DNA from 2 places in the Sphingomonas sp. LR60 genome. Region 2 is predicted to be linked to the other one. Evidence: riboswitches for the same ligand, from Rfam matches in the RefSeq annotation. Region 2 holds a riboswitch; the other holds the start of a gene.
What was found. A riboswitch is a leader RNA that binds a small molecule or an ion and turns the genes downstream of it on or off. The one in region 2 is predicted to bind glycine.
Positions count from the first base shown of each region.

Region 1: another riboswitch for glycine. It lies ahead of QP166_RS02665 (L-serine ammonia-lyase); the one in region 2 lies ahead of gcvT (glycine cleavage system aminomethyltransferase GcvT).

Region 1 is NZ_JASPFK010000001.1:558,560-565,898, forward strand. It holds gene QP166_RS02645 (MFS transporter) at 1-953, shown strand, start outside; gene QP166_RS02650 (arsenic transporter) at 1,024-2,274, shown strand; gene QP166_RS02655 (hypothetical protein) at 2,406-2,816, opposite strand; gene QP166_RS02660 (TetR/AcrR family transcriptional regulator) at 3,077-3,700, opposite strand; glycine riboswitch at 3,778-3,866, shown strand; gene QP166_RS02665 (L-serine ammonia-lyase) at 3,982-5,394, shown strand; gene QP166_RS02670 (PAS domain-containing protein) at 5,571-6,128, shown strand; gene QP166_RS02675 (CheR family methyltransferase) at 6,121-7,339, shown strand, end outside.
Region 2 is NZ_JASPFK010000001.1:1,436,213-1,443,551, forward strand. It holds gene nusA (transcription termination factor NusA) at 1-513, opposite strand, end outside; gene rimP (ribosome maturation protein RimP) at 513-1,118, opposite strand; gene QP166_RS06565 (PQQ-dependent sugar dehydrogenase) at 1,313-2,518, shown strand; gene QP166_RS06570 (MFS transporter) at 2,836-4,020, shown strand; gene QP166_RS06575 (hypothetical protein) at 4,013-4,276, opposite strand; glycine riboswitch at 4,394-4,496, shown strand; glycine riboswitch at 4,497-4,602, shown strand; gene gcvT (glycine cleavage system aminomethyltransferase GcvT) at 4,667-5,815, shown strand; gene gcvH (glycine cleavage system protein GcvH) at 5,818-6,189, shown strand; gene gcvPA (aminomethyl-transferring glycine dehydrogenase subunit GcvPA) at 6,338-7,339, shown strand, end outside.

The sequences.
Region 1 (7,339 bases), 880 kb from region 2:
TGTCACAGGCCGGCTGGGTCGTGACGATCAGCCAGGTCGCGACCGCGATCGCTGGCGCGGCGATCGGTCCGGCGGTGACGGGCATGACGCTGGGGATCGTCCGCCAGAAGGGCTTCAACGCGCAGAACGGGCGCAATCAGGCATGGAACCATGCCGGCAATATGGTCGGCGCGGGGCTGTCGGGGTATCTCGGCTGGCGGTTCGGGATGCCGGCGATCTTCTATCTCGCCGCAGCCTTCGGGGTGCTGGCGATCACCAGCGTGTTGATGATCCCGGAGAAGGCGATCGACCACCGTGCGGCGCGCGGCCTGGAAAAGGGCGACGACGATGCGGCGGAGGGCGGGCAGGCCGAGGGTTTCCGCACGCTGATCCGCAACAAGCCGATGCTGGTGCTCGCCGCCGCGCTGGCGTGCTTCCATCTGGGCAATGGCGCGATGCTGCCGCTGTACGGCCTGGCGGTGATCGGTGCGGGAAAGGGCGACGCGGCGTTGTTCACCGCGACGACGGTGGTGGTGGCGCAGGCGGTGATGATCGTGGCGTCGTTGATCGCGATGCGGATGTCGGCGGGGCGCGGCTATTGGCTGGTGTTGCTGATCTCGTTCGCGGCGCTGCCGCTCCGGGGCGCGCTGGCGGGGACCTTCATCGAACATTGGGGCGTGTGGCCGGTGCAGGCGCTCGACGGAATCGGTGCGGGGTTGCAGAGCGTCGCGGTGCCGGGGCTGGTCGCGTGCCTGTTGAATGGCACCGGACGGGTCAATGTCGGGCAGGGTGCGGTGATGACGGTGCAGGGGGTCGGCGCGTCGTTGAGCCCGGCGATCGGCGGATGGCTGGCGCAGGCGCTCGGCTATCACATTGCTTTCTATATCCTCGGCAGCTTCGCTCTGGTCAGCGTCGCATTGTGGGTCGTGTTCGCGGGCGTGGTGCGCGAGGCGTGCGCGGCGGCGCAGGCGTGACGCGGACGCTGGCGGAGCGCGGAATGTTGGGGCAGGAGCGCGGCATGTCGATGCTGTCCGGCCGCTCGCGATGATCCTTGCCACCGGTGCGACCTGGGGCATCTGCGCCGCCGCGACCGCGGGGGTGATCGCGCGGCCGTTCCGCTGGCCGGAGGCGATCTGGGCGGTGGCGGGGGCGGTGGCGCTGCTGTTGTTCGGGCTGGTGACGCCGGGCGACGCGCTGGGCGCGGTGGCGAAGGGTGGCGACGTCTATCTGTTCCTGATCGGCATGATGCTGTTGAGCGAGACCGCGCGCGAGCAGGGATTGTTCGACTGGGTTGCGGCGACCGCGGTCCGCCATGCCAAAGGTGCGCCGACGCGGCTGTTCCTGCTGGTCTATGCGACCGGCGTGGTGACGACCACCTTCCTGTCGAACGACGCGACGGCGGTGGTGCTGACCCCGGCGGTCTATGCCGCGGCGCGCAAGGCCAAGGCCGAGCCGCTGCCGTTGCTGTTCGCCTGCGCGCTGATCGCCAATGCGGCGAGCTTCGTGCTGCCGATCTCGAACCCCGCCAATCTGGTGCTGTACGGGGGCCGGATGCCGCCGCTCGGCGCGTGGTTCGCATCGTTCGCCTTACCGTCGGTGGCGGCGATCGTGGTGACGTTCTTTGCCCTGCGCTACGTCGAGCGCGCGCGGCTGCACGGCACGTGCGAGGCGGCGGTGACACGCGAACCGCTGACCGTGGCCGGCAAGGCGGCGCTGGCCGGGATCGCGGCGACGGCGGTGTTGTTGCTGATCGTCTCGGTGCTCGATCGCCCGCTGGGGTTGCCGACCTGCGTCGCCGGCGTCGCGACGATGCTGGGGGTGGCGGCGCTGGTGCGGCGATCGCCGCTCGCGACGATGCGATCGGTGTCGTGGAGCGTCCTGCCGCTGGTCGCGGGGCTGTTCGTGCTGGTCGAGGCGCTCGATCGCACCGGTGTGATCGCGTGGGTGGCCGAGGGGCTCCGCGGGATGGCGGCGGACCCGGTGCGCGGCGCGGCGTGGAGCGGGACGATCCTCGCCTTCGCGTCGAACCTGATGAACAATCTGCCCGCCGGGCTTGTCGCGAGCACCGCCGTGGCGCAGGCGCAGCCGCCGCGCGTGATCGTCGATGCGCTGCTGATCGGGGTCGATCTGGGGCCAAACCTGTCGATCACCGGGAGCCTCGCGACGATCCTGTGGTTGCAGGCGATCCGGCGCGAGGGCGAGGATGTCGGGTTCTGGCGGTTCCTGAAGGTGGGGGCGGTGACGATGCCGCCGGCGCTGGTCGCGGCGCTGGGGGTGCGGTTGTTAATCGGGTAAGCAAGCTGCCGTTCGTGCTGAGCTTGTCGAAGCACGTGCGTCCGGAACACGCCCTTCGACAAGCTCAGGGCGAACGGGGAATGAGGAACTCCCCACCCCAACCCCTCCCCCGAGGGGAGGGGCTTATTGCGTCAACGATGCGCGGTGCGCAGCTTGGCGACGCCGATGCTGTCCATCATCAGCTCGTATTGCGCAGGCGAGAAACCGGCGCGGAGGAAGCGCTTCAGCTCCTCGGTGGGTATCGTGTAGCCATAGTGCCAGCCGAGCACCGCGATGCGGCGCAGTGCCTCGAGCCGTTCGTCGGCGAGCATCCGGTTGTGCGGCGGCTTGAAGAGCACCGCCAGCGCGGTTGCGATGCGGCCGGGCCGGTCGAGCGACGACACGCGATCCTTGCGCGCCAGTGCGACGATCGACCATTCGAGGGCGCTGAGCCGCGCCGGCTCGTCGGTGGGCAGCGGATCGGCGCAGGGCGTGACGATCGTGGCGGGCAGCGGGGCGGTGGTGACAACCGAGCGATCGTCGTCGAGCATCAGATAGGCCATGGGCGAACTCCTTGGAAACGGACGGGCGCAGCCGTTCCCGACGTCGCAGACGACGGGTGGAAGCGCTGGCAGGTGGCAGTGAAAGAGCAAGCGGGTCGCGCCCGTCAGGACGCGCCGGTACGTACGAAATGACGAGAAACCATGTGGCGGCTCCTGCGGTGGGGAGGAACCTGCCGGCTCCTCATTCCATACCGTGTGGTATATAAACCGTCCGAACGCCCGTCAACGGCTTTGTGTACCGATCGGTAATTTATTTTTTCTCAGGAAGTCGGCCACATCGACAGCGCAATCGTCACCACGCCGTCGAGGTCGTCGCGCGTCGCGCCGGAGGTGGCGAGCACCGCCATCCCCTGCAGGATCGCGTAGAGGTAGAAAGCGAGCCCCTGCGGATCGAGGTCGTGGGGAAGGTCGCCGTCCTGCCGCGCCTGTTCGAAGCGCGCGACCAGCGCGGCGTTCGAGGATTGTCGGCGCTCCATGATGTGCGCCTTGATCGAATCGCCTTCCGCACCGCAGGCGGTGGCGCTGATCACGCCCATGCAGCCCTTGGGATCGCACGTGCTGGTCTGTGCCGCGACCGCGCCGCGCATGAAATGCTCCGCCACCCCGCGGGCGGTCAGCTGCTTCAGCGCTTCGCGGGTATAGGCCAGCTTTTCCGCCTCGTAGCGGTCGAGCGCCTGGTGGAAGAGCTGTTCCTTGTTGCCGAACGCGGCGTAGAGGCTGGGCTTGGTGATGCCCATCGCGGCGGTCAGATCCGCCATCGACGCGCCGTCATAGCCCTTTGCCCAGAACACGCCGAGCGCCGCGGTGAGCGCGGCGTCGGGGCAGAATTCGCGCGGACGCCCACGGGTAGGAGCAGGGGCGTCGGCGGTGATGATCGATTCCATAACGCCCGGTATATAATGATCCCGACCCGCGGCGTCGAGGGGCGCTTGACCGGCCCCCGATGCTCCCCGATACCGAGCGTGTCGATTTGGGAGAGACCGGGTGACGCCCGGCGCCGAAGGAGCAACCGCCCCGGAAACTCTCAGGCAGAAGGACCAGATCGACGACGGACATCTGGAGAGAGGCGCGGGACTTTTCCTCGCGTCCGCCGACGGGATAGCGATCTCAGGCGCAACGGACAGATGGGGCATGGCGACGTCGCTGCGGCGACCGGGGAGAGCACATGCACGTCGACACGACCCACCAGCCGCTCGATCGCTGCGCGACGCGCCCGATCAGCGTGGCCGAATTGTTCACGATCGGCATCGGGCCGTCCAGCTCGCATACCGTCGGGCCGATGCGCGCGGCGTTCGACTTCGCGCAGCGCGCGATCGGGCTGGAGCAGGACGTGGTCGGCGTCCGCTGCGACCTGTACGGCTCGCTGGCGCTGACCGGGCGCGGCCATGCAACCGACACGGCGGCGATCCTCGGACTGGCGGGGTGGGAGCCCGAGCGCGTCGATCCCGATGAAGCGCCCGCGGTGCTGGAGACGATCCGCGAGACCTCGCGATTGCGGCTGGCGGGGGAGCGCACGATCCCGTTCGCGGAGGCGGCGGACCTCGTCTTCCACCCGCGCGACTTCCTGCCCGAACATCCCAACGGCATCAGCTTCACCGCGCGGCTGGCGGACGGGACCGGCTATGCCGAGACCTATTTCTCGATCGGCGGCGGCGCGATCCTGCGCAAGGGCGCGCCGGTCGCGGCGGAGAATGTCGCGGTGCGCCACCCGTTCTCGTCGAGCGCCGAGTTGCTGGCGCTAGGCGATGCGACGGGGCTGACGATCGCGCAACTGGTGCGCGCCAACGAGGAAGCGTGGCGCAGCGGCGCGGAGGCGGACGCGTTCCTCGACGCGGTGCACGCGGCGATGAACGCCTGTATCGATCGCGGGATCGCGCAGGACGGGCTGCTGCCGGGCGGGTTGAAGGTGCGACGGCGCGCGCGTGCGCTGGAGCAGGCGCTGACCGGCAACACGCCGGGTCGAAACCCGGCGGAAGTGTTCGAATGGGTCAGCCTGTGGGCGTTGGCGGTCAACGAGGAGAATGCCGCGGGCGGACGCGTCGTTACCGCACCGACCAATGGCGCCGCGGGGGTGCTGCCGGCGGTGCTGCGCTTCTACGAGACGTTGGTCGCGCAGACCAAGCCCGCGCCGGTGCGGCAGCAGGGCGTGCGCTGCTTCCTCTACACCGCGGCGGCGATCGGGATGCTCTACAAGAAGCGTGCGTCGATCTCGGCGGCCGAGATGGGGTGTCAGGGCGAGGTCGGCGTCGCCTGTTCGATGGCCGCCGGTGCACTGGCGGCGGTGCTGGGGGGCAGCAACCGCCAGATCGAGAATGCCGCCGAGATCGGGATGGAGCATAACCTGGGGCTCACCTGCGACCCGATCGGCGGGCTGGTGCAGATCCCGTGTATCGAGCGCAATACGATGGGCGCGGTCAAGGCGATCAACGCCGCCTATCTGGCGCTGCGCGGCGACGGCAGCCATGTCGTCAGCCTCGACGCGGTGATCGAAACGATGCGCCAGACCGGCGAGGACATGCGCACGCAGTATAAGGAAACCAGCCTCGGCGGACTCGCTGTGAACGTCGTCGAATGCTGATCGGTACGGAGTCGCGCGGACGTGGTTAACTGGTCGTTTACGGGTCAGTGAGTTAGGCGAAGACGGTTGTAGTCGGGGCGACTTCATGCCTAATCCGTGTTTAAGGACCCGAATGCGATCACGACCCGTGCGCGGTCCTGTTCGGGTAAGGCCACCGAACCGGACCGGAGCTGCACGTGAATCCCGACCTGCCTGCCGCCTTGCTCGATTATCTGCGCCCGTCGCGGGTCGCGCTTGCGATCGCGTCGGCGGAGGGCGACAATCATCTGCTGGCGGTCAGCGACCGGTTCTTCGCGCTGACCGGCTACGACCCCGATGAATTGATCGGGCGGAATTGCCGCTTGCTCCAGAAAACGGCCGCCAACGAGGAGCCGCGCGCGCGGTTGCGCGAGTTCCTCGGCAATCCGGCGCAGGAGAATGTCCGCACGCTGATCGTCAACTTCCGCAAGGACGGGACGCCGTTCGTCAACCTGCTGTATATGTCGAGGCTGCGCTCGATGGGCGGCAAGCCCAGCTATATCTTCGCGTCGCAATTCGACGTCAGCCGTTCGCAGCCCGATCTGCTGAGCGATTACGATCAGGAACTCGGGCAGACGCTGCGGCGGATGACCCCGATCGCGAGCGAGGCCGGGATTGTCGTCGAGGGGACGTTGCTGACGATCGCCAACAGCGCGGCGACGGTGGCGCAGGCCAAGATGATGCTGGCCGCACTGGAGTCCGAGGAAAGTGCCTAACGACGGGGCGTCCGACCGGGCGTCTCCCGAGGCCGGACAAGGCGTGCCGGTGGTCGGAATCGGCGCGTCGGCGGGCGGGCTGGAGGCGTTGCGCGAGATGCTCGCCCCCGCGCAACGTCCGACCGGGCTGGCGTTCGTGGTAGTCCAGCACCTCGACCCCAATCACGAGAGCATGTTGGCGGAATTGCTGGACCGCGCGACCAGTTTGCGCGTGTTGCAGAGCGGCGGCGGCGAGCGGATCGAGGCCGATACCGTCTATATCATCCCGCCCGGGCGCGGGCTGGCGATCCGCAACGGCGTGCTGGAACTGACCGACTTCGCGCAACCGCGCGGGATGCGGCGGCCGATCGACGATTTCTTCCAGTCGCTGGCGGGCGACCAGCAAGCGAATGCCGCGTGCGTGATCCTGTCGGGCACCGGCGCCGACGGCACCACCGGGCTGCGCGCGATCAAGGAAAACGGTGGCGTCGGTGTCGTCCAGCAGCCGGAGAGCGCCCGCTACGACGGGATGCCGCTGTCGGCGGTCGGCACCGGGCTGATCGACTTCATCAAGGCGCCGGGCGAGATCCTGAAATGCCTGCAGGCGTTCTTCCAGCGTCGCAATATCGATCCGGGCGAGATGGAGGCCGGGGTCGTCGCGGATCATGTCGACGATCTGTGCCGCGTGCTGCGCACCGCGGTGGGTCACGATTTCTCGGGCTACAAGCGCTCGACGCTGATCCGCCGTGTCGAGCGGCGGATGCACGTGCTGGGGATCAACAACGGGCGAGACTATCTGGCGCGGGTGCGCGGCGATTCAGCCGAATGCTCGGCGCTGTTCCGCGATCTGCTCATCAACGTCACGCGCTTTTTCCGTGATGCCCATGCGTTCGAGACGCTGCGCAAGCAGGTGATCGAGCCGTTGCTGATCGGGCGCACCAACCATGACGATCTGCGCGTCTGGGTGCCCGGCTGCTCGAGCGGCGAGGAAGCCTATACGATCGCGATGCTGTTCGCGGAGGCGGCGCGCAAGGCCGACGTGCCGTTGGCGGTGCAGATCTTCGCGACCGACATCGACGAGCAGATGCTGGCGATCGCGCGCGAGGGTAGCTATCCCGCGGCGGCGTTGGCTGATCTGCCCCCCGAATTGCGGGAGCGTTACACCGTTCCCCATGCCGAGCGGTTCACGATCACGGGCCAGATCCGCGACATGATCCGCTTTTCGAGCCACA
Region 2 (7,339 bases):
GTCGCGGCGGATGACGCCCTCGGCGCGGCCGAGGTCGACGACGATATGGCCGAACTCGACGCGCTTGACGACGCCGGTGATGATCTCGCCGGCGCGCTCCTTGAATTCTTCATACTGGCGCTCGCGCTCGGCATCGCGGACCTTCTGGAAGATCGTCTGCTTGGCGGCCTGCGCCTGGATGCGGCCGAACTCGATCGGGGGCAGCGGATCGACCAGATAGTCGCCGACGGTCGCGCCCGGCTGCAGCTTCTGCGCGCCGTTGACGTCGACCTGCTTGTAGATGTCGTCGACCAGCTCGACCACCTCGACGACGCGCCACAGGCGCAGGTCGCCGTTGTTCGAATCCAGCTTCGCGCGGATGTCCATTTCCTGGCCGTAGCGGGTGCGCGCGGCGCGCTGGATCGCATCTTCCATCGCCTCGATGACGATCGCCTTGTCGATCATCTTCTCCGAAGCGACCGAATTGGCGATCGCGATCAGCTCCGCACGATTGGCGGTGACGCCGGTGGCCATCAGTGGGTTTCCTCTTCTTCCCCGTCCGCGTGCGCGGACATGTCGTCACTATCGTCCGTGGACGTATCTTGGATCTCTTCTTCCGCGCCCTCCATCGAGAGCGGGACGGTGGCCTCGATCAGGCGATCGGTCAGCACCAGCTTGGCATCGGCGATCAGCGCGAACGGCACCTGCTCGACCACGCCGGTGCGCGGGTGGCGGATCGCGATCAGGCCGTCGGCATCGATGCCTTCGAGGTCACCCTTGAACTGCTTCTGCCCGTCGACCGCCTCGGTTAGCACGATACGTGCCTCATGCCCGGCCCAGTCGGTGAAGTCCTGCTTGCGGGTCAGCGGGCGGTCGATGCCCGGCGACGACACTTCCAGCCGGTAGGCACCCTCGATCGGGTCCTTGCCGGCTTCCTCCAGCGCGTCGAGCTTATCCGAGATGCGGCGCGACAATTCGGCGCAATCGTCGATGTTCAGCTGCCGTGTCTCGGGCCGCTCGGCCATGATCTGCAGCGTGCGCTCGTCGTCCTTGCCGAACAGCCGGACGCGCACCAGCGCGAAACCGAGCGCACCGGCCTCTGGCTCGATCAACCGGACGAGGGGAGTGATATCGTTCAAAAGCACCTACCGCACATGCGTTTCTCGCCGCCGCGGAGCGAGCCCCGCAGCCCCTTATCACCTGACGATGTAAGAGAAAGCACGGTCCATATAGCGCCAGTGCGTCACCCTAGCAAGCACCTAGGCCAAGGTAGCGGAACAATGGCGTAAGCACGGGTTTGTTTGATGAAATCGACATGAAAAGGAGAAAAGGGTTGCTGTACCGTATCGCCTTCGCCGCCGTCGCGCTGAGCGCTGCCGCGGCTTGCAACGGTGAGGATTCGGCGGCGGTGCAGCCGATCGCGGACGCCCCGGTCGCGCCCGCGCCCCAGCCCGCCCCGACGCCGAGCCCGTCGCCTTCGCCAAGCGGCACGCCGATCGCCGGCACTCCCTTCGCACGCGCGGTCATCGCCGACTTCGACGCTCCCTGGGCGATGACGTTCCTTCCCGATCGGCGGATGCTCGTCACCGAGAAGAAGGGCGAAATGGTGCTCGTCACCGCCGATGGCGCGTCCAAGCGGACGATCGCGACGATCGACGTCGATTCTGCCGGGCAGGGCGGATTGATGGACGTGGTGCTCGCCCCCGATTTCGCGAGCAGCAAGCGCGTCTATTTCAGCTATTCGGCGGCCGGGCGGGGCGGAAAGGGCGTGGTGCTCGCGCGCGGTGTCCTGTCAGGCGAGGCGGGTGCGGAGCGGCTGGCGTCGATCGAGACGCTGTACCGCGCCACGCCGCTGGTGACGGGTGACGGCCATTATTCGGGGCGCATCGCCTTCTCGCCCGATGGCCAATATCTGTTCTTCACCAACGGCGACCGGCAGAAGTTCACGCCGGCGCAGGACAAGAGCGGTTCGCTCGGCAAGGTGCTGCGGCTCACGCCAGACGGCAAGCCGGCGGCGAACAACCCGCTGGCGGCACAGGGCTTCCTTCCCGAGGTGTGGAGCTATGGTCACCGCAACCTGCTCGGCCTCGCCTTCGATCCGCAGGGAAATCTCTGGCAACAGGAGATGGGGCCAAAGGGTGGGGACGAGCTGAACCTCGTGCTGTCCGGACGCAATTATGGCTGGCCGAACGCCTCGAACGGCTCGAACTACGACGGCAGCGACATCCCCGATCACGCGCCCGGCGACGGCTATGAAGCGCCCAAGGTGTGGTGGAATCCGGTGATCTCGCCCGGCGGGCTGATGATCTATTCGGGGGATCTGTTCCCGCAATTTAAGGGCGATGCGTTCATCGGCGGGTTGTCGTCGCAGTCGCTGGTGCGCGTCGACCTCAACGGAACGAACGCGAGCAAGGGCGACCAATGGTCGATGGGCGCGCGGATCCGCGAGGTCGAGCAGGGGCCGGACGGCGCGATCTACGTGCTGGAGGACGGTGGCGACTCGCAGGGGCGGTTGCTGCGGCTGACGCCGGCGGCGTGAACCGTCGCAAGCCTGCTTGCTAGCAGAAGAAGCGGGATTCCGGATCAAGTCTTGGATGACGATAGTGGTGCAGGTGACTGTCCCACCGCATCGTCGCCCCTGCGCAGGCAGGGGCCCATGTCTGTCGAGTGTCGCACAGAGGCTGACACATTCGCCGAGCCTTGTGTGTCAAACGCTCAGCGCCTCCACTAACGGACATAAGCTCCTGCCTACACAGGAACGATCGCGGCCTTCTCAAACGATCGCAGCACTTGACGCTGCACCGCAGCATCGCCAGCTATGCGGTTCACCAGAAAAGTCGAAAACGGGGAATTCGCATGGCCACCGCCATCGCCGACGTGCGCAATGCACCCGTCGGCTTGATCCATTTGTCGCTCGCGGTCGGCGGGTTCGCGATCGGCACGACCGAATTCGCGACGATGAGCCTGCTGCCCGACATGGCGCGCGATCTCGGTGTCGACGCCCCGACCGCGGGGCATGTCATCAGCGCTTATGCATTGGGAGTGGTGGTCGGGGCGCCGTTGCTCGCGGTACTCGGCGCGCGGATGGCGCGGCGGCATCTGCTGATCGCGCTCATGACCTTGTTCGCGCTCGGCAATGGCCTGTCGGCACTCGCGCCCACCTATGGCTGGATGATGCTGTTCCGCTTCATGGCCGGGCTTCCGCACGGTGCGTATTTCGGCATCGCGATGCTCGTCGCGGCGTCGCTCGTCGATGCGGGCAAGCGGACGCAGGCGGTAGCGCGCGTCATGCTGGGGCTGACGGTCGCGACGATCGTCGGTGTGCCGCTGGCCAATTTCATGGGGCAATTGCTCGGCTGGCGGTCGTGCTTCATCGTCGTCGCGGGGCTGGCGGCACTCACCGCCGGGCTGGTCGCCTTCTTCGCGCCGCGCGACCGCGGCGATCCGCAGGCAAGTCCGCTATCGGAACTGCGGGCGCTCAAGCGGCCGCAGGTGTGGCTGACGCTCGGGATCGGCGCGATCGGCTTCGGGGGGCTGTTTGCGGTCTACACCTATCTGGCGGACACGATGGCCGATGTGACGCACGTCGGCCCGCGCATGGTGCCGTTCGCGCTGGCGGCCTTCGGCGTCGGCATGACCGCTGGAAATCTGATCGTTCCGAAATTTGCCGACCGCGCGTTGCTGCCGACCGCGGCCGTCGTGCTGTTGTGGAGCATCGCCGCGCTGCTGCTCTGGCCGTTGGCGGCGCAACATTTCGCGACCGTGCTGGTGGCGATGGTGGCGATCGGGATCGGCGGATCGCTCGGCACCGTGCTCCAGACCCGGCTGATGGACGTGGCGGGCGATGCGCAGGCGCTTGCGGCCGCCCTGAACCATTCGGCCTTCAACACCGCCAATGCGCTGGGGCCGTGGCTGGGCGGAATGGCGATCGCCGCCGGTTGGGGCTGGACGTCGACGGGTCCGGTCGGGGCAGCGCTCGCGGTGGCCGGGCTGGCGGTGCTGGCCGTGTCCTGGGCCGTGGACCGCCGCGTCGCTACATGACGATGCCCGGCTTCGCCTCCGCGATCGCCGCCAGCACCATCCGCTCCCATACCGCGACATCGCCCGCCGCCGCCATTGCCAGGCTTGGCGCACGCATCGTGTGCAGCACCGCGATCGCATCGTCGCGGTGATCCTTCCATTGCGCATCGACCAGCGCGCTGGGCGACTCGACGGTACCGTGACCATTGGCGCTCAGGTGCTGCGCGGCCAATACCCGTGCGATCCGCTCCACGACCGGGGAGGTGGCAGTGTCCATTGGCGATCTCCTTCTCCTGCACGATGAACGTGCCCCGCGCGTAACGGCTCCACTGAGCGATTGACTCCCGCTCCGGCGGGCGTAGACGGCAATGCAGTCGATGCCGCGCAAGGGGCATGGGCCAGCGCGGGAGAGCGCGGCCGGCCTTCCAGGTCACCAGCCGCCGCCGAAGGAGCAACCACCCCGGAATCTCTCAGGCAGCAGGGACCGCGCCGGCCGATCGACACTCTGGAAAGCGGTATGTGGGCTTTTGCCTGCACGCCCACCGAAGGGGTAACTCGGCGCGCCCGAGGAAAGCTCTCAGGTTCCGTGACAGAGGGGGACATTCGGATCGCCAGCGGGCTTAGGCTCCGTCTGCGACCGGCCTCTTGTGACGGAAGACCGAGAACGATGAGCGACGCCCCCGTTCAATCCGAAGACGATGGTTTCGAGCCGCTCGAAATCCTGACGCTCCCGCTCGACGCCTGGCATCGTGCGAAGGGCGGCCGGATGGTCGAGTTCGCCGGCTATCACATGCCCGTCCAGTACGAAGGCATCATGGCCGAGCACCTCTGGACGCGCGAGAATGCCGGGCTGTTCGACGTCAGCCACATGGGCCAGCTGTCGATCACCGGCGACAACGTTGCGACCGCACTGGAGTCCTTGATGCCCGCAGCGATCACCGATGCGCCGCTCAACAAGGCGCGCTACTCGCTGCTCCTCAATGACGAGGGCGGGGTGCTCGACGACCTGATGCTGACGCCGCAAGCCGCGGATCGCATCTACATGGTCGTCAACGGCGCAACCAAATATGACGATGTCGCGCACATGATCGAGCATCTGCCCGACGACGTGACGCTCAACATGATGGAAGATCATGCGCTGCTGGCGGTGCAGGGCCCGAAGGCGGTCGAGGCGGTCGCGCGGCTGGTGCCCGGCGTCGCGGCGCTGACCTTCATGCAGGCGGGCGCGTTCGAGTGGAACGGCCATGAACTCTGGGTCAGCCGCTCGGGCTATACCGGCGAGGACGGCGTCGAGATGTCGGTGCCCGCCGAGGCCGCCGAAGCCTTCGCCGATGCGCTGGTCGCCCAGCCGGAGATCAAGCCGATCGGCCTCGGCGCACGCGACTCGCTGCGGCTGGAGGCGGGATTGCCGCTCTACGGCCATGACCTCGATCCCGCGATCACGCCGGTTCAGGCCGATCTCGGCTTCGCCCTGTTCAAGCGCCGCCGCGAGGCCGGTGATTTCCCCGGTGCCGCGCGCATCCTCGCCGAGCGCGAGAACGGCCCCGCCACCAAGCGCGTTGGCCTGCTGGTCGATGGGCGTCAACCGGTCCGCGAGGGCGCCGATGTCGTCGATGCCTCGAGCGCGGTCGTCGGCCGCGTCACCAGCGGCGGCTTCGCGCCCACGGTCGGCGCGCCGATCGCGATGGCCTATGTCCCGCTCGCCGATGCCGTCCCTGGCACCGTCGTCACCTTGTCACAGCGGGGCAAGGCGCATCGCGCCACCGTCACCGCCATGCCGTTCGTTCCCCACCGCTACTTCCGAGGAGTGAAGTAAAGATGAGCCGTTATTTCACCGAGGACCATGAGTGGATCGATGTCGATGGCGACATCGGCACGGTCGGCATCAGCGACTATGCGCAGAGCCAGCTGGGCGACATCGTGTTCGTCGAGGTGCCCGATGCGGGCCGTTCGCTCGGCAAGGGAGACGAGGCCGCGGTCGTCGAGAGCGTGAAGGCCGCGTCGGACGTCTATTCGCCCGTCTCCGGCAATGTGCTGGAAGGCAATCCGGCGCTGACCGACGAGCCGGCGCTGGTGAACAGCGATCCCGAAGGCGAGGGCTGGTTCTTCAAGATCACGCTGTCGGATGCCTCCGAGCTCGACGCGCTGATGGACGAAACCGCCTACGCGGCCTTCGTCGCGAAGCTCTGACGACAAGAAGCCCCCTCCCTTTCAAGGGAGGGGGTTGGGGGTGGGTGGTGTGCTCATATGCGGCCAGTGCCGTGCGACGCCGATCCCGTACCCCCGGACGCTGACCCTCCCCGACCCCTCCCTGTCAGGGAGGGGGAGTTTTTTGACCATGCGCTACCTGCCCCTTACCCCCACCGACCGCCACGACATGCTGGCCATGATCGGCGCATCGTCGATCGACGAGCTGTTCGCCGACGTTCCCGAAGCGGCGCGGCTCGATGGCCCGATCCACGACCTGCCGATGCACGCCAGCGAGCTGTCGGTCGAGCGCCACATGTCGGCGCTCGCACGTCAGAACACGGTCGCCGGCGAAGTGCCGTTCTTCCTGGGGGCCGGGGCCTATCGCCATCACGTCCCCGCCAGCGTCGATCACCTGATCCAGCGCGGCGAGTTCCTGACCGCCTATACGCCATATCAGCCGGAGATCGCGCAGGGCACGCTCCAGATGCTGTTCGAGTTCCAGACGCAGGTCGCCGCGCTGCTCGGCACCGATGTCGCGAACGCCAGCATGTACGACGGCTCGACCGCGTGTTGGGAAGCGATCGGCATGGCACGCCGGATCACGCGGCGGGGCAAGGCGATCCTTTCGGGCGGGCTGCATCCGCATTACGTCTCGGTCGCCAAGACGATGGCGAAGTACACCGGCGACGTGCTCGACACCACGCTGCCGGTGCTGGGGGCGGAGACCGATCTCGACGCGCTGATCGGCAAGATCGACGACGACACCTCCTGCGTCGTCGTCCAATATCCGGATATCCTCGGCCGCATCGCCGATCTGACCCCGCTGGCCGATGCCTGCCATGCGAACAAGGCGTTGCTGATCGCGGTCGTCACCGAGCCTGTGGCGCTGGGCGCGCTGCGTTCCCCGGGCGAGATGGATGCCGATATCGTTGTCGGTGAGGGCCAGTCGCTCGGCGTCGGCCTCCAGTTCGGCGGTCCCTATGTCGGGCTGTTCGGCTGCAAGGAAAAATACGTTCGCCAGATGCCGGGCCGGTTGTGCGGGCAGACGGTGGATGCCGAGGGGCGGCGCGGCTTTGTGCTGACACTGTCGACCCGCGAGCAGCATATCCGCCGCGAGAAGGCGACCAGCAACATCTGCACCAACTCCGGG